Linked DNA regions of Bosea sp. 685. The protein of the gene in region 2 interacts with the protein of the main gene of each other region in a pairwise test. Links are inferred from orthologs where the notes say so. Each region holds a gene or a part of one and is shown on either strand. Other genes may lie near its edges. The genes, in order: dnaQ and dnaE.

Region 1 (5,451 bases), 3.7 Mb from region 2 along the record:
CGTCGAATTCGGGTTCGAAATAGCCGGTCATGAAGCCGGTCTCGGCCTGGGCCGGCCGGATGCGCCAGAATGAGAAGTGCGTCTCGAAGAAGCGGCGCGCATTCGCCGCATCGACCTTAGACGCCTTTTGCAGGCGCAGCGCCTCGGCGCAAACACCTTCCAGCGCCTTGGGCAAGGGCATGGCCGCGCGCAGCGGCGGATCGGCCATGCAGCCGCGCGCGAAGATCGCAAAGGCCGCCCTGTGATCGTCCTTGGCCCATCCCGCAATGCCGGCGACGGACACCGCCTCGGCTCGCGCGCCGGGCGGCAGCGGCGGGGCCTGGCCGAGCGCTGCGCTCATAGCCGCACCGCAAGCCACGAGGCCAAGCGCCAGCGCAGCAACGGCGCCACGGATCACGCGGCGGATTCGGTGGCGACCAGGAGCCAGTTGGGGTCGCGGCTGCCGAGCTGGCGCGCGAAAGTCCAGATGTCGTTGACCTCGGAGACCGCTTCGGCATTCCCGTCGACAACCGCGCCTTGAGCATCGCGCGTGACGCTGATCAATTGCGAGACGAAGGCCAGCGTGACCTGGCCGTTCTTGCCCTTGACGTCGACGGCGGTGATCTCGGCCTTGTCGATCGAGACGAAAGAGGATTCCGCCTTTTCGCCACGCTTCTCGCGATCCGTGATCGCCTGCTCGAAGCCCTCATAGACCTCCTTGGCGAGAAGGCCTTTCAGCACCTTGCGGTCGCCCCGCGCGAAGGCGGTGACGATGGTCTCATAGGCCGCCTTGGCGCCGCCGATGAAGGCGCGCGGATCGAAGCCCGGCTCCTGCCGGATGATCGCCTCGATGCCGGCAACGATGGCTGAATCCGCGGGCGCGATATCCTTCCAACGGTCGGCGGCGGGAGCGGGGCTGACCGTGGGATCATTGGCCGCGCCGGGCAGGCGGATGACGTTGTCGCGCTTGCTGTCGGCCGGGGGAGCCTGGTCGGGCCGCACCGGCGCTCCTCGCGACGCGCGAAGGGATCGGTCGGCGGCTGTTCCTGACCAGTCTTCTGACCCAGAACCGAGCGCAGCTTCCAGGCGACGAAAACGGCCAGAGCCAGGAAAACAATCGTCGTCATGTCGAAGGAATTTTGCATCGAAACCTGATCCGAAGCTCCAGTGGCCGCCTTGCATCGGCCTGTCCCCTAAAGGTTTTCGGCCGTGAAGCGAGATATGGTGATCAAGGCTCGTAACATCCACCCCTGAACTTGTGAAGGCGGCTTCTTGTGCCAGGCTGGCGTCCATGATAGCCGACGCCCGCATTGCACCGCAGGACGGCGCGCAGTCCCGAACGTCTTAATCCGGCCCGGGATTTCCTTAAGTCAGCCTTCAGATCATGATGGGACCGATGGCCAACGACATTCCCAACGGCAACGGCGCGCAAGCCCCCGAGGCAGCTCCGAGCATGAGCGCCCTGATCCAGTACACCAAGGACTTCTCCTTCGAGAATCCCAAGGCGCCGCGCTCGCTCAGCCAGCAGACGCAGCAGGGACCGCAGATGTCGCTGCAGGTCAACGTCTCGACCGCGCCGCTCGGCGAGGACGATTACGAGACCGTGCTGCAGCTCGAGGGCAAGGCCGAGCTCGGCGGCGAGACGCTGTTTGCCTTCGATCTCAGCTATGGCGGCGTGTTCCGCATCCAGAACGTGCCGCAGGAGCACATCCACCCTGTGCTGGTGATCGACTGCGCCCGCCTGCTCTTCCCCTTCGCCCGGCAGATCATCGCCGAGGCGGTCCAGAACGGCGGCTTCCCGCCCTTCTATGTGCCGCCGATCGATTTCGCCGCCTTGTTCCAGCAGCGCGTGCAGGAGCTCCAGGCCCAGGGCGCGCCGAACGCCTGAGCCTTCCCGCAACGGAATTGTCACGGAAAGGGCCCTTACGGGCCCTTTTTCGTTGACGATGCGGCTCGCTCACCCCTTGCGGCCGGCCAGGGGAATTTCCATCTCGCTGGGCAGTCGACGGCGGACGCTCATTCGGGCGCCCGCCGTTTCGCGACATGAAGGAGCCGGGATGGACTATCTGATGACGCTTGCCGCCGACCCCACGGTGTGGGCCGCGCTCGGGGCATTGATCGCCATGGAAGTCGTCCTGGGCATCGACAACCTGATCTTCATCTCGATCCTGACCAACAAGCTGCCAGAGGAGCAGCGCGCGCGCGGCCGTAAGATCGGCATCGGGCTGGCGCTGATCCTGCGGCTCGGCCTGCTCTCGACCGTCGCCATCATCGTGCAATTGACCACCCCGGTCTTCTCGGTGCTCGGCAAGGCCTTCTCCTGGCGCGACATCATCCTGATCGCCGGCGGCCTCTTCCTGGTCTGGAAGGCGACCAAGGAAATCCATCACAAGGTTGATGCCGACCATGGGCCGGACGTCTTCGACGGCGGCAAGGCGGCGGCCGTCACCTTCGGCGGCGTCATCGTCCAGATCCTGTTGCTCGACCTCGTCTTCTCCATCGACAGCATCATCACCGCCGTCGGCATGACCGATCATATCCCGGTGATGGTGATCGCCGTCGTCTTCGCGGTTCTGGTGATGCTGCTCGCGGCCGACCCGCTGGCGAGCTTCATCGAGCGCAACCCGACCATCGTGATGCTGGCGCTCGGCTTCCTGCTGATGATCGGCGGCACGCTGATCGGCGAGGGTTTTGGCGCGCATGTGCCCAAGGGCTACATCTACGCCGCCATGGCCTTCTCGGCTGCGATCGAGGGGCTGAACATGCTGTCGCGGCGCAAGACGAAGAGCTGAACAGTCGCTCTCCGTCATTGCGAGAAGCGAAGCGACGAAGCAATCCAGGGGCCTAGGCGAGACGCTGGATTGCTTCGCTTAGGCTCGCAATGGCGACTGGACGCGAATCGATTCAGGCCTCGTCGGTCAGGCCGAGATAGCCGCTCCAGAGCGGTGTCTTGAGCGTGCGGATAAAGGTCTCGTGGGCAGCGATGGTTGCGTCGTCGAGACGGGAAGCGAGAGGCCGCTGGCGCTGCGGACGCTCGATCGCGACGCCGCCGAGTCCGCCACCGTCACCCGCCATCGCAACACCCAGGCCGAGCGAGGTCTGCTTGCCGCCGATCAGCTCGATATAGACCTCGGCCAGGATTTCGGAGTCGAGCAGCGCGCCGTGTTTGGTGCGGCGGGTGTTGTCGATGCCGTAACGCGAGCAGAGCGCATCCAGGCTGTTGGAGGCGCCCGGATGCTTCCGGCGCGCCATGGCAAGCGTGTCGACGACCCGGGCGGGCTCGATCGGCCCGCGCCCGAGGCGCTTCAATTCCATGTTGAGGAAGCCGATGTCGAAGGCCGCGTTGTGGATGACGAGTCGCGCATCGCCGATGAAATCGATGAAGCCGTCAGCGATCGCCGCAAAGAGCGGCTTGTCGGAGAGGAAGGCTTCGGAGAGGCCGTGGACTCTGAAGGCACCGTCCGGCATCGAGCGCTCGGGATTGATGTAAACGTGAAAATTACGCCCGCTCGGGCAGTGATTAACCAGCTCGACGCAACCGATTTCGACGATGCGATCGCCGTTATTGGCTTCGACGCCGGTCGTCTCGGTATCGAGGACGATTTCACGCATGAGCGGCGCTCTCCACTGGAAGCCTGCGACCGGGGCGGCCGGCGAGGACGCTCAGGATAGAACTCACCTGCCGCTGCGCGGCCAGCAGACCGCCGCCCGTGTCCACAAGGAAATGGGCCTGGCGGCGCTTCTGCGCATCCGGCATCTGGCGGGTGAGGATGGCGGCGAACTTCTCCTCCGTCATCTCCGGGCGCGCCAGGACGCGCCTGCGCTGGACCTCAGCCGGGGCGGTGACGACGAGCACGGCATCGCAACGTCCCTGCCCGCCGGTCTCCAGCAGCAGGGGGATATCGAGCACGACAAGCCCCGCCCCTGCCTTGCGGCTGTTCCAGAGGAAGGCCTCCTCCTCCTCGCGGACAAGCGGATGGATGATGCCCTCCAAGTGTTTCAGCGCCTCCGCCTGTCCGACCACCGCCGCCGAGAGGCGCGCGCGATCGACCATCCCATCATGAACGACACCGGGAAAGGCCTCGCCGATCAATGGCGCGGCGCGGCCGCGATAGAGCGCGTGAACGCAAGCATCGGCATCATGCACCGGCACGCCGCGCGCGCGGAAGAAGGCCGCGGTCGTCGATTTCCCCATCCCGATCGAGCCGGTGAGTCCGAGGATGAAGGTCATGGGATGAAGATCATGGGGTGGCCAGGGGGTCCCGCCGAATCAGGCCCCCAGGATATCCCTTTCGAGCCTTGCGCGCAGGGCCGACGTCACCACCGGCGTCACCCCGAACCAGCGCGTGAATCCGGGCACGGCCTGATGCAGCAGCATGCCGAGGCCGTCGACAAGGGTGCCGCCGCGCTGTTCAGCCTGCGTCAGCAGCGCCGTCTTCAGTGGCACATAGACAATGTCGTCGACGATCGTGCCGGGGCGCAGGCGCGCCAGGTCGAGAGCCAATGGCGGCTGGCCCTTCATGCCGAGCGAGGTCGTGTTGACGATGAGATCCGCCTCTCCGACCAGCGCGTCGCGCTCGTCCCAGTCGCGCGCCTGCAGCGGCGCGCCGAGAACCCGGGCGAGCTCATTGGCCCGCTCTCGGCCACGATTGGCCAGGATGATGCGCGCCACACCACGGCTCTTCAGCGCATAGGCGATCGCGCGCGCCGCGCCTCCGGCCCCGACCAGCAGCACCGTGCGAACCCCATCCTGCCAGCCCGGCACAGTCGCATCGAGATGGCCGAGGAAACCGGCAGCGTCGGTGTTGTCTCCGCAAAGCCGTCCGTTCTCGCGCCAGATCGTATTGACCGCGCCGATAGTGCGCGCCGCCTCGCTGATCTCGTCGAGCAGGGACAGAACCGCTTCCTTATGCGGGACGGTGACATTGCCACCTGCGAACTCGCCGGCCCGGATGCGCGCGACGAAGCCCGGCAGATCGGAGGGTGCGACATCGATACGCTCATAGGAACCGTCGAGCCCGTGCTGCTCGAGCCAGGTTCCATGAATCAGCGGCGATCTCGAATGGGCAATCGGATGGCCGATGACGAAGCAGCGAAGAGGCATGGCAGGTAGCGGTCCGCAGGTCAGCGTGCGAGCAGGCCGTGATCGCGCAAGGCAGCGAGGACGGCAAGGAGCGGCAGGCCGAGAATGGTGAAATGGTCGCCTTCGACGTTGGCGAAGAGCTGGGTGCCGAGCCCTTCGATCTGGTAACCGCCGACGCTGGCAAAAGCAGACGGGCCCATCGCATCGACATAGGCCGCAATGAAATCCGGGCTCAGCCCGCGCATGGTCAGATGGGCGATCTGGGCGCCCTGCGCCACCACCTCGCCGGCATGCGCCAGGACGAAGGCCGAGCGCAGCTGGTGCGTCCGACCCGACAGCTCGGCAATTTGGGCACGGGCCTCTGCGGCATCAGCAGGCTTGTGATGACT
Region 2 (6,559 bases):
ATCGAGATCCGTTGGCGCCTGCAGGATGGCAAGCCCCCGCGCCGCCCAGTCGGTGTGGGCGGCATCCACAGCAGCGGCATCGGTGACCGTCATGGCGATTTCCGCGCCGCCGCCAGCCGCCCCTGCTGCAGGTTCGACAGTGTGGCGCGACCACAGTCCCAGCATGATGCCGGACGGCAAGGCGAACATCGCAAAGGTTGCAGACGAATCGAGCGGCTCGCGGCCGAGCAGGTCGGCGTAGAAGCGCGCGCTCGCGGTCGGACTATCGACATAGAGAATGATGAAATTGGCATCCAGCATCGAAGGCTCCTGTTCTTGGAAGGCCTCGTCACATTAAATGCCGATGCTGCCAGTTTCCGGCAGTGTCCGTTATTCCGGCGGTGGGATGCCCTCGCTCTCGCGCCATTCCTTGAGGAGCGCCAGCCTGCGGCGTGGATAGCGCATCTCCAGCGCGGTCAATTCGGCAATGCGGTCGGCGCGGAAATGCCGGAACCCCTGCCGCAATTCGCACCAGGCAACAACGATCCGGACATGTTCGAAGAAGCTCAGCGCGAAAGGCCAGATCACGCGCTCCGAGCGCGCCTCCTTGCCATTGCGATAGAGGATGGCGAGCTTGCGCTCGGAGCGAATGGCCTTGCGTATGAGGCCGAGATCGATGCGGCCTTCGCTGATCGCCGCGCCGGGCCCGACGAGCAGCGCCGAGGCCTCGGCGCGCTCACGCAGGTCGGCCGGCAGAACCGCCGCGATCTTGGCCATGGCGTCGCGCGCCGCCGCGCCCAGGCGCTCATCGGCCCGGTCCGCGACCCAGCGCGAACCCAATACCAGCGCCTCGATCTCGTCTTCCGTGAACATCAGCGGCGGCAGCATGAAGCCCGGATGCAGCACATAGCCGAGGCCGGGCTCTCCCTCGATCGGCGCGCCCTGCCCCTGCAAGGTCGCGATATCGCGATAGAGCGTGCGGATGCTGATGCCGGTTTCCTCGGCGAGCCTACGGCCGCTGACCGGCCTGCGATGCCGGCGCAGCACCTGAACCAGATCGAGCAGGCGCTGCGAGCGCGACATCTGAAGCTTTCAGCCCGGTAAATCCGCCGCCTTGATCCGCTTGATCCCCAACGCTGCCATATCCGCCCAGGCCTTGGCGAGCGAGCCGTTGAGATCGATCGCGCGGCAGGCCTCTTCGACGACCTGCGTCTCCAGCCCCGCTCTGGCTGCGTCCTGAGCCGTCCAGCTTACGCAGAAATCAGTGGCGAGGCCGACGACGACGGCGCGCGTGACGCCGCGCTCCCTAAGGTACCCGCCCAGGCCCGTCGGCGTCTTGCGGTCGGCCTCGACGAAGCCCGAATAGCTGTCGATCTCCGGCCGGTAGCCTTTCCGGACGATGGCCTGGGCGCGAGGCAGATCGAGATCGAGCCTGAATTCGGCACCCTTGCTGCCCTGAATGCAATGGTCCGGCCACAGCACCTGCGGGCCATAAGGCATCTGGATCAGTTCGAACGGCTTCTTGCCGGGATGGCTCGAGGCGAAGGAGGAGTGACCGGCGGGATGCCAATCCTGCGTCAGGACGATGGTCTCGAAACGCTTGCCCAGCGCATTGATCACCGCAACGACCTCATCGCCCTTGGTCACGGCGAGATTGCCGCCCGGGCAGAAATCATTCTGCACATCGACCACGATGAGCGCGGTGCGGGCGTCGATCATCGGCTTCTCCTGTGCTTGCAGCGGCCCGGCCGCAATAGCGACGCCCAGCACCGTCGCGCCGGCGATCAGGCTGCGACGATCCACGGCGATAGAATTCAGCATGGAAACGTTCCCCATCCTTGTCCAATCCCGCATGTCAGGCCGGAGCGCTTGCAGCGGCGCGGCGCGCCGTCATTCATCCCTCAGTCGTACGCCTCATGCGTGTCACGCCCTTACGGGCAGCAAACATGCGCCCATAGACGTCGCCCGCCAGATCGGGCCGGTAGCAGCGCTGTTCGAGCAGGGGATCCCAGGAGTGCTCATGGGTGTCGATCAGGTCGAAATCCGCTTTCAGGCGGGCCTCCAGCTGGATCCGGTTCTTGCGATTCTGGTACTCCAGCAACACCAGCGAAGTCTTTGACAGGTCGATATGATCCAGCACATCGCCCTCGCCGCCCTCGATATCGATTTTCACGATGTCCGGTGATGGCAGGCTGGCGGGATCCACGACGGCGACCTCGTAGCGCTCGACCATGGCGCCCGCCACGAAGGTATCGCCGGCATAGGATGCCAACCCGGATTCGCCGTCCCCGGCGAAGCGGCTCAGGAAGCTTGCGGTCTTCTGTCCGCCCGGAAACAGAGCCGCGTTGACGATGACGATGTCGCGGCGCTGATGCGTATTGCGTTTCAGAAACGCGAAGGTACCGGGATGCGGTTCGTAGGAGGTCACCAGGCTGCCCGGCCAGCGCGCCGTCGCCCAGAGCGCAAAAGAACCGACATTCGCACCGATATCGAGGATATCGAGGCCGACGCCGTCATAGCCCGCCTCGTACTCGCCCTCCAGCACGTCCTTGATGGCCCAATGCATCGCTTCGGGCACCGCAAGGCTCATCGGAATGCGCGCGATATACTGATTCACGACAGGCCCCCCGGCACTCGGGTCCGTTCCAATCCTCTGGTGAGAAACGGCGTCGCACCCGGATGAAAACGCTTTCCCGCTGCATTTGAAAGCATTGCTCTCAGCTCAGCACAAGACCGGTATCACGCCGGCCGGCCGAGCAGGCGAAAACCCGCGTGACCTCAAGCGGCTTTCGCGCCTCTTCAGCGCAACTCGACGCTGACCACGCCGGGCGCGGCGCGCACCGCATTGGCGATCTGCTGGTTGACCGGATAGCGCCCCGGCAATTCGATCTCGACCTCCTGCGCGCCGTCGTTCAGGATCATCACCAGCGCGATCTTGCCCTCGGCCCTGATGCCGTCGCTGCGCGGACGGACGCGCTCGGCGATCGAGGCCAGCGCCTTGTCGTCGCGCAGATAGACCAGCAGATCCTGCTTCTGACGCGCGGCGAGATCGTCCAGCACCTCGACATCCTCAATGCGGGGTCGAACCTCTTCGCCGTCGAGCACGGCCGAAAGGCGCAGGACCAGCGCCCTGCCCGGCTCCAGCAGGTCCCGGTAGCGCTGCAGCCCCTCCGAGAACAGAATCGCCTCGAACTGGCCGCTCGGATCGGAGAGGTTGACGATGCCCATCTTCGAGCCGGATTTCGTCCGCCGCTCCGATTTGTCGATCACGGAAACGGCGACCTTGGCCACCGAAGTGCCGTTGGCGCGCACGGTCTGGGCGAAATCGGCATAGCGCTGCACGCGCAGGCGCTTGAGCACATGCTCGTAATCGTCGAGCGGATGGCCGGAGAGGAAGAAGCCGACCGCGTCATGCTCGCGCCTGAGCCGTTCGGCCGGTGACCAGGGCTCGACGGGCGGAATGCGGAAAGCCTCCTGGACCGTGCCGCCGCCGAAGAAATCGGATTGTCCCGCCGCCGCCTCGTCGCGCGTGCGGTTGGAAAGTGCCAGCATGCCGTCGATCGCCGCCATGGCCCGGGCGCGTTCCGGCTCCAGCGCATCCAGCGCGCCGGCCGCAATCAACGCCTCGATGGTGCGGCGGTTGACCAGTTTGGTATCGATCCGCCGGGCGAAGTCAGCGAGATCCTTGAAATCGCCGCCGGCGCGGCGCGCGACGACGACGGATTCGACCGCAAGCCGCCCGACGCCCTTGATCGCGCCGAGCGCATAGTGGATCGAGCCATCGGCGACATCGAACTCGACGCCGGAACGGTTGATCGCGGGCGGCAGAACCTTGATCTCGAGGCGCTCGGCGTCGCGGCGGAATTCGTTGAGCTTGTCGGTGTTGCCCATATCGAGCGTCATCGAGGCCGCAAGGAATTCGACCGGATAATTCGCCTTGAGGTAGGCGGTCTGGAAGGCCACCACGGCATAAGCGGCAGCATGGCTCTTGTTGAAGCCGTAATCGGCGAATTTCGCCAGAAGATCGAAGATCTCGGAAGCAATATCCTTGGTCATGCCGCCCTCGACGGCGCCGCGCACGAAACGGTCACGCTGGGCGTCCATCTCGGCCTTGATCTTCTTGCCCATGGCGCGGCGCAGCAGATCTGCCTCACCGAGCGAATAGCCCGAGAGCGCCTGGGCCACCTGCATCACCTGCTCCTGGTAGACGATGATGCCGTGCGTTTCGGCGAGGATCGGCTCCATCTTGGGGTGCAGATAGGTCGGGCTTTCCTGACCGAGCTTGCGGCGGCAATAGCTCGGGATGTTATCCATCGGGCCCGGCCGGTAGAGCGCCACCAGCGCGATCAGATCCTCGATCCGGTCGGCTTTCATGTCGACGAGCGCACGACGCATGCCGGCGCTTTCCACCTGGAACACGCCGACCACCTCGCCGCGCGCCAGCATCTCGTAGCTCTTGGGGTCGTCGAAAGGCAGGCTCGCGAGGTCGACCGCGATGCCGCGCTGGGCGATGAGCTTCACCGCCGTCTCCAGGGTGGTCAGCGTCTTGAGGCCGAGGAAGTCGAACTTCACCAGCCCGGCCTGCTCGACCCATTTCATGTTGAACTGGGTGACGCGCATGCCGGTGCGCGGATCGACCGAGAGCGCGACGAGCTGTTCGAGCGGGCGGTCGCCGATGACGACGCCGGCCGCATGGGTCGAGGCATGGCGGTGCAGGCCTTCGAGCTTCTGGCCGATCTCGAGCAGGCGCGCGACGATCGGCTCCTCTGCAGCCGCCTCCTGCAGCTTGGGCTCGCCGGCAATCGCATCGACCAGCGAAATCGGCTTCGCCGGATTCTGCGGCACGAGCTTGGTCAGCTTGTCGACCTGGCCATAGGGCATTTCCAGAACGCGGCCGACGTCGCGCAGCACGCCGCGCGCCAGCAGCGTACCGAAAGTGATGATCTGGGCGACGCGTTCCTCGCCATAATGGCGTTTGACGTAGTCGATCACCTCTTCTCGGCGGTTCTGGCAGAAGTCGATGTCGAAGTCCGGCATCGAGACGCGGTCTGGATTGAGAAATCGCTCGAACAGCAGGCCGAAGCGCAGCGGATCGACGTCGGTGATGGTCAGCGCATAGGCGACGAGCGAGCCTGCGCCCGAACCACGGCCGGGCCCGACCGGAATGCCCTGGTCCTTGGCCCATTTGATGAAGTCGGCAACGATCAGAAAGTAGCCCGGGAACTTCATTCGGGTGATGATGGAGAGCTCGAAATCGAGCCGCTTCTCATAGTCCTCGACGCTATAGCCGGAAGCCGGGCCGTGCTTGGCGAGCCGCGCGGCAAGGCCGGCGCGCGCCTGTGCTTCCAGCTCCTCCGCCTCGTCGCTCCCTTCCGCGCCGAAGCGTGGCAGGATTGGCTTGCGCAGGCCGACGCGCCAGGAGCAGCGCATCGCGATCTCCACCGTCGCGCTCAAGGCCTCCGGCAGGTCGGCGAAGCGCCGCTTCATCTCGGCGCGACTGGCGAACTGATGCAGCGGCGTGACGCGGCGCCGCTCGCCATCGGAAACCAGGCGCCCGGCGGCGACCGCCAGCAGCGCGTCATGGGCGTCGTAATCGCCAGGCTTTGCGAAGAAAGGCTCGTTGGTGGCGACGATCGGCAGGTCGGCATCATAGGCGAGCCGCAGCAGATGCGCCTCGACCGCGCCCTGCCCCTCGCGCTCATGGCGCTGGATCTCGACATAGAGCCGGTCGCCGAAAATGGCGGCGAGTTGGTCGAGCCGCGTTTTCGCCTGCGGCGCCTGCCCGGCCCGCAGCGCCATGTCGAGCGGACCGCCATAACCGCCCGTCAGGGCGATCAGCCCGTCATGATGCGCCGCCAGGCGCTCCAGCGACGAGATCGGCTGCCCCGAGCCGCCGGCCGCCAGGCAGGCCTCGGAGACGAGCTTCATCAGGTTGCCGTAGCCGCCTTCCGTCATGGCGAGCAGGACAATGTGCGGTATGTCCTGCTGCACGGGCTTGCGGCCGCCCTCGGCTTCATCCGCGAACTCAACCGAGAGCTGCACGCCCACGATCGGCTGCAAGCCGGAGCCCGCCAGCTTCTCCGAGAATTCGAGCGCGCCGAACAGGTTGTTGGTGTCGGTCAGCGCCAGGGCAGGCTGCCCGTCCCCGGCAGCCATCTTGGCGATGGTCGAGACGGTCATCGCGCCTTCGAGCAGCGAATAGCTCGAATGGACATGAAGATGGACGAAGCCGACCTCCGACAGAATACGCGCCTCGCCGGATTCTCGACTCATTCCACCCTCGCCTGCCGCCTGCCTGTGCGCGACTCGCAGCGTCGCGCCAGGGTCATATGAAGCGGTTGCGTGGCAGGCGTCGAGGCGGCGGCATGCCACGCTGTGGATAGACATGCCGCGCTGTGGATAGGTCAGACGCGCGGCCCCGCCATCAACGCCGCCCAGATCCAGATCATGCCGAGGAACAGGCCAAGCGACAGGATTTCGGCCAAGCCAACGACCAGTTTGCGCGCAGCGATCATGTCCATCTCCTATGTTCTTTCTATGTCCAATTTAATTCATGATTTGTTCTCGTCAATGCCTATAG

What was found.
Region 1: the proteins of dnaE (region 2) and dnaQ interact in binary tests that used the Escherichia coli proteins (3 or more experiments, as listed by UniProt). The link is inferred for Bosea sp. 685 from one-to-one orthologs.

What each region holds. Positions count from the first base shown.
Region 1 is NZ_CP134779.1:6,315,419-6,320,869, forward strand. Bases 1,738-4,610 are described here. They hold dnaQ (DNA polymerase III subunit epsilon), read right to left. Parts: upstream 3,592-4,610; coding sequence 2,884-3,591; downstream 1,738-2,883. Other genes in these bases: secB (protein-export chaperone SecB), read left to right, coding at 1,738-1,867; RMR04_RS30725 (TerC family protein), read left to right, coding at 2,037-2,771; coaE (dephospho-CoA kinase), read right to left, coding at 3,584-4,210; RMR04_RS30740 (shikimate dehydrogenase), read right to left, coding at 4,250-4,610. In the rest of the region: RMR04_RS30710 (murein transglycosylase A), read right to left, coding at 1-397; more of secB, read left to right, coding at 1,388-1,737; more of RMR04_RS30740, read right to left, coding at 4,611-5,083; RMR04_RS30745 (Maf family protein), read right to left, coding at 5,104-5,451. UniProt on the Escherichia coli protein: DNA polymerase III is a complex, multichain enzyme responsible for most of the replicative synthesis in bacteria. The epsilon subunit contain the editing function and is a proofreading 3'-5' exonuclease.
Region 2 is NZ_CP134779.1:2,597,074-2,603,632, reverse strand. The notes cover bases 2,579-6,559. They hold dnaE (DNA polymerase III subunit alpha), read right to left. Parts: upstream 6,253-6,559; coding sequence 2,779-6,252; downstream 2,579-2,778. Other genes in these bases: RMR04_RS13750 (FkbM family methyltransferase), read right to left, coding at 2,579-2,596. In the rest of the region: RMR04_RS13765 (VOC family protein), read right to left, coding at 1-300; RMR04_RS13760 (helix-turn-helix transcriptional regulator), read right to left, coding at 370-1,062; pncA (bifunctional nicotinamidase/pyrazinamidase), read right to left, coding at 1,072-1,800; more of RMR04_RS13750, read right to left, coding at 1,874-2,578. UniProt on the Escherichia coli protein: DNA polymerase III is a complex, multichain enzyme responsible for most of the replicative synthesis in bacteria. This DNA polymerase also exhibits 3' to 5' exonuclease activity. The alpha chain is the DNA polymerase catalytic subunit.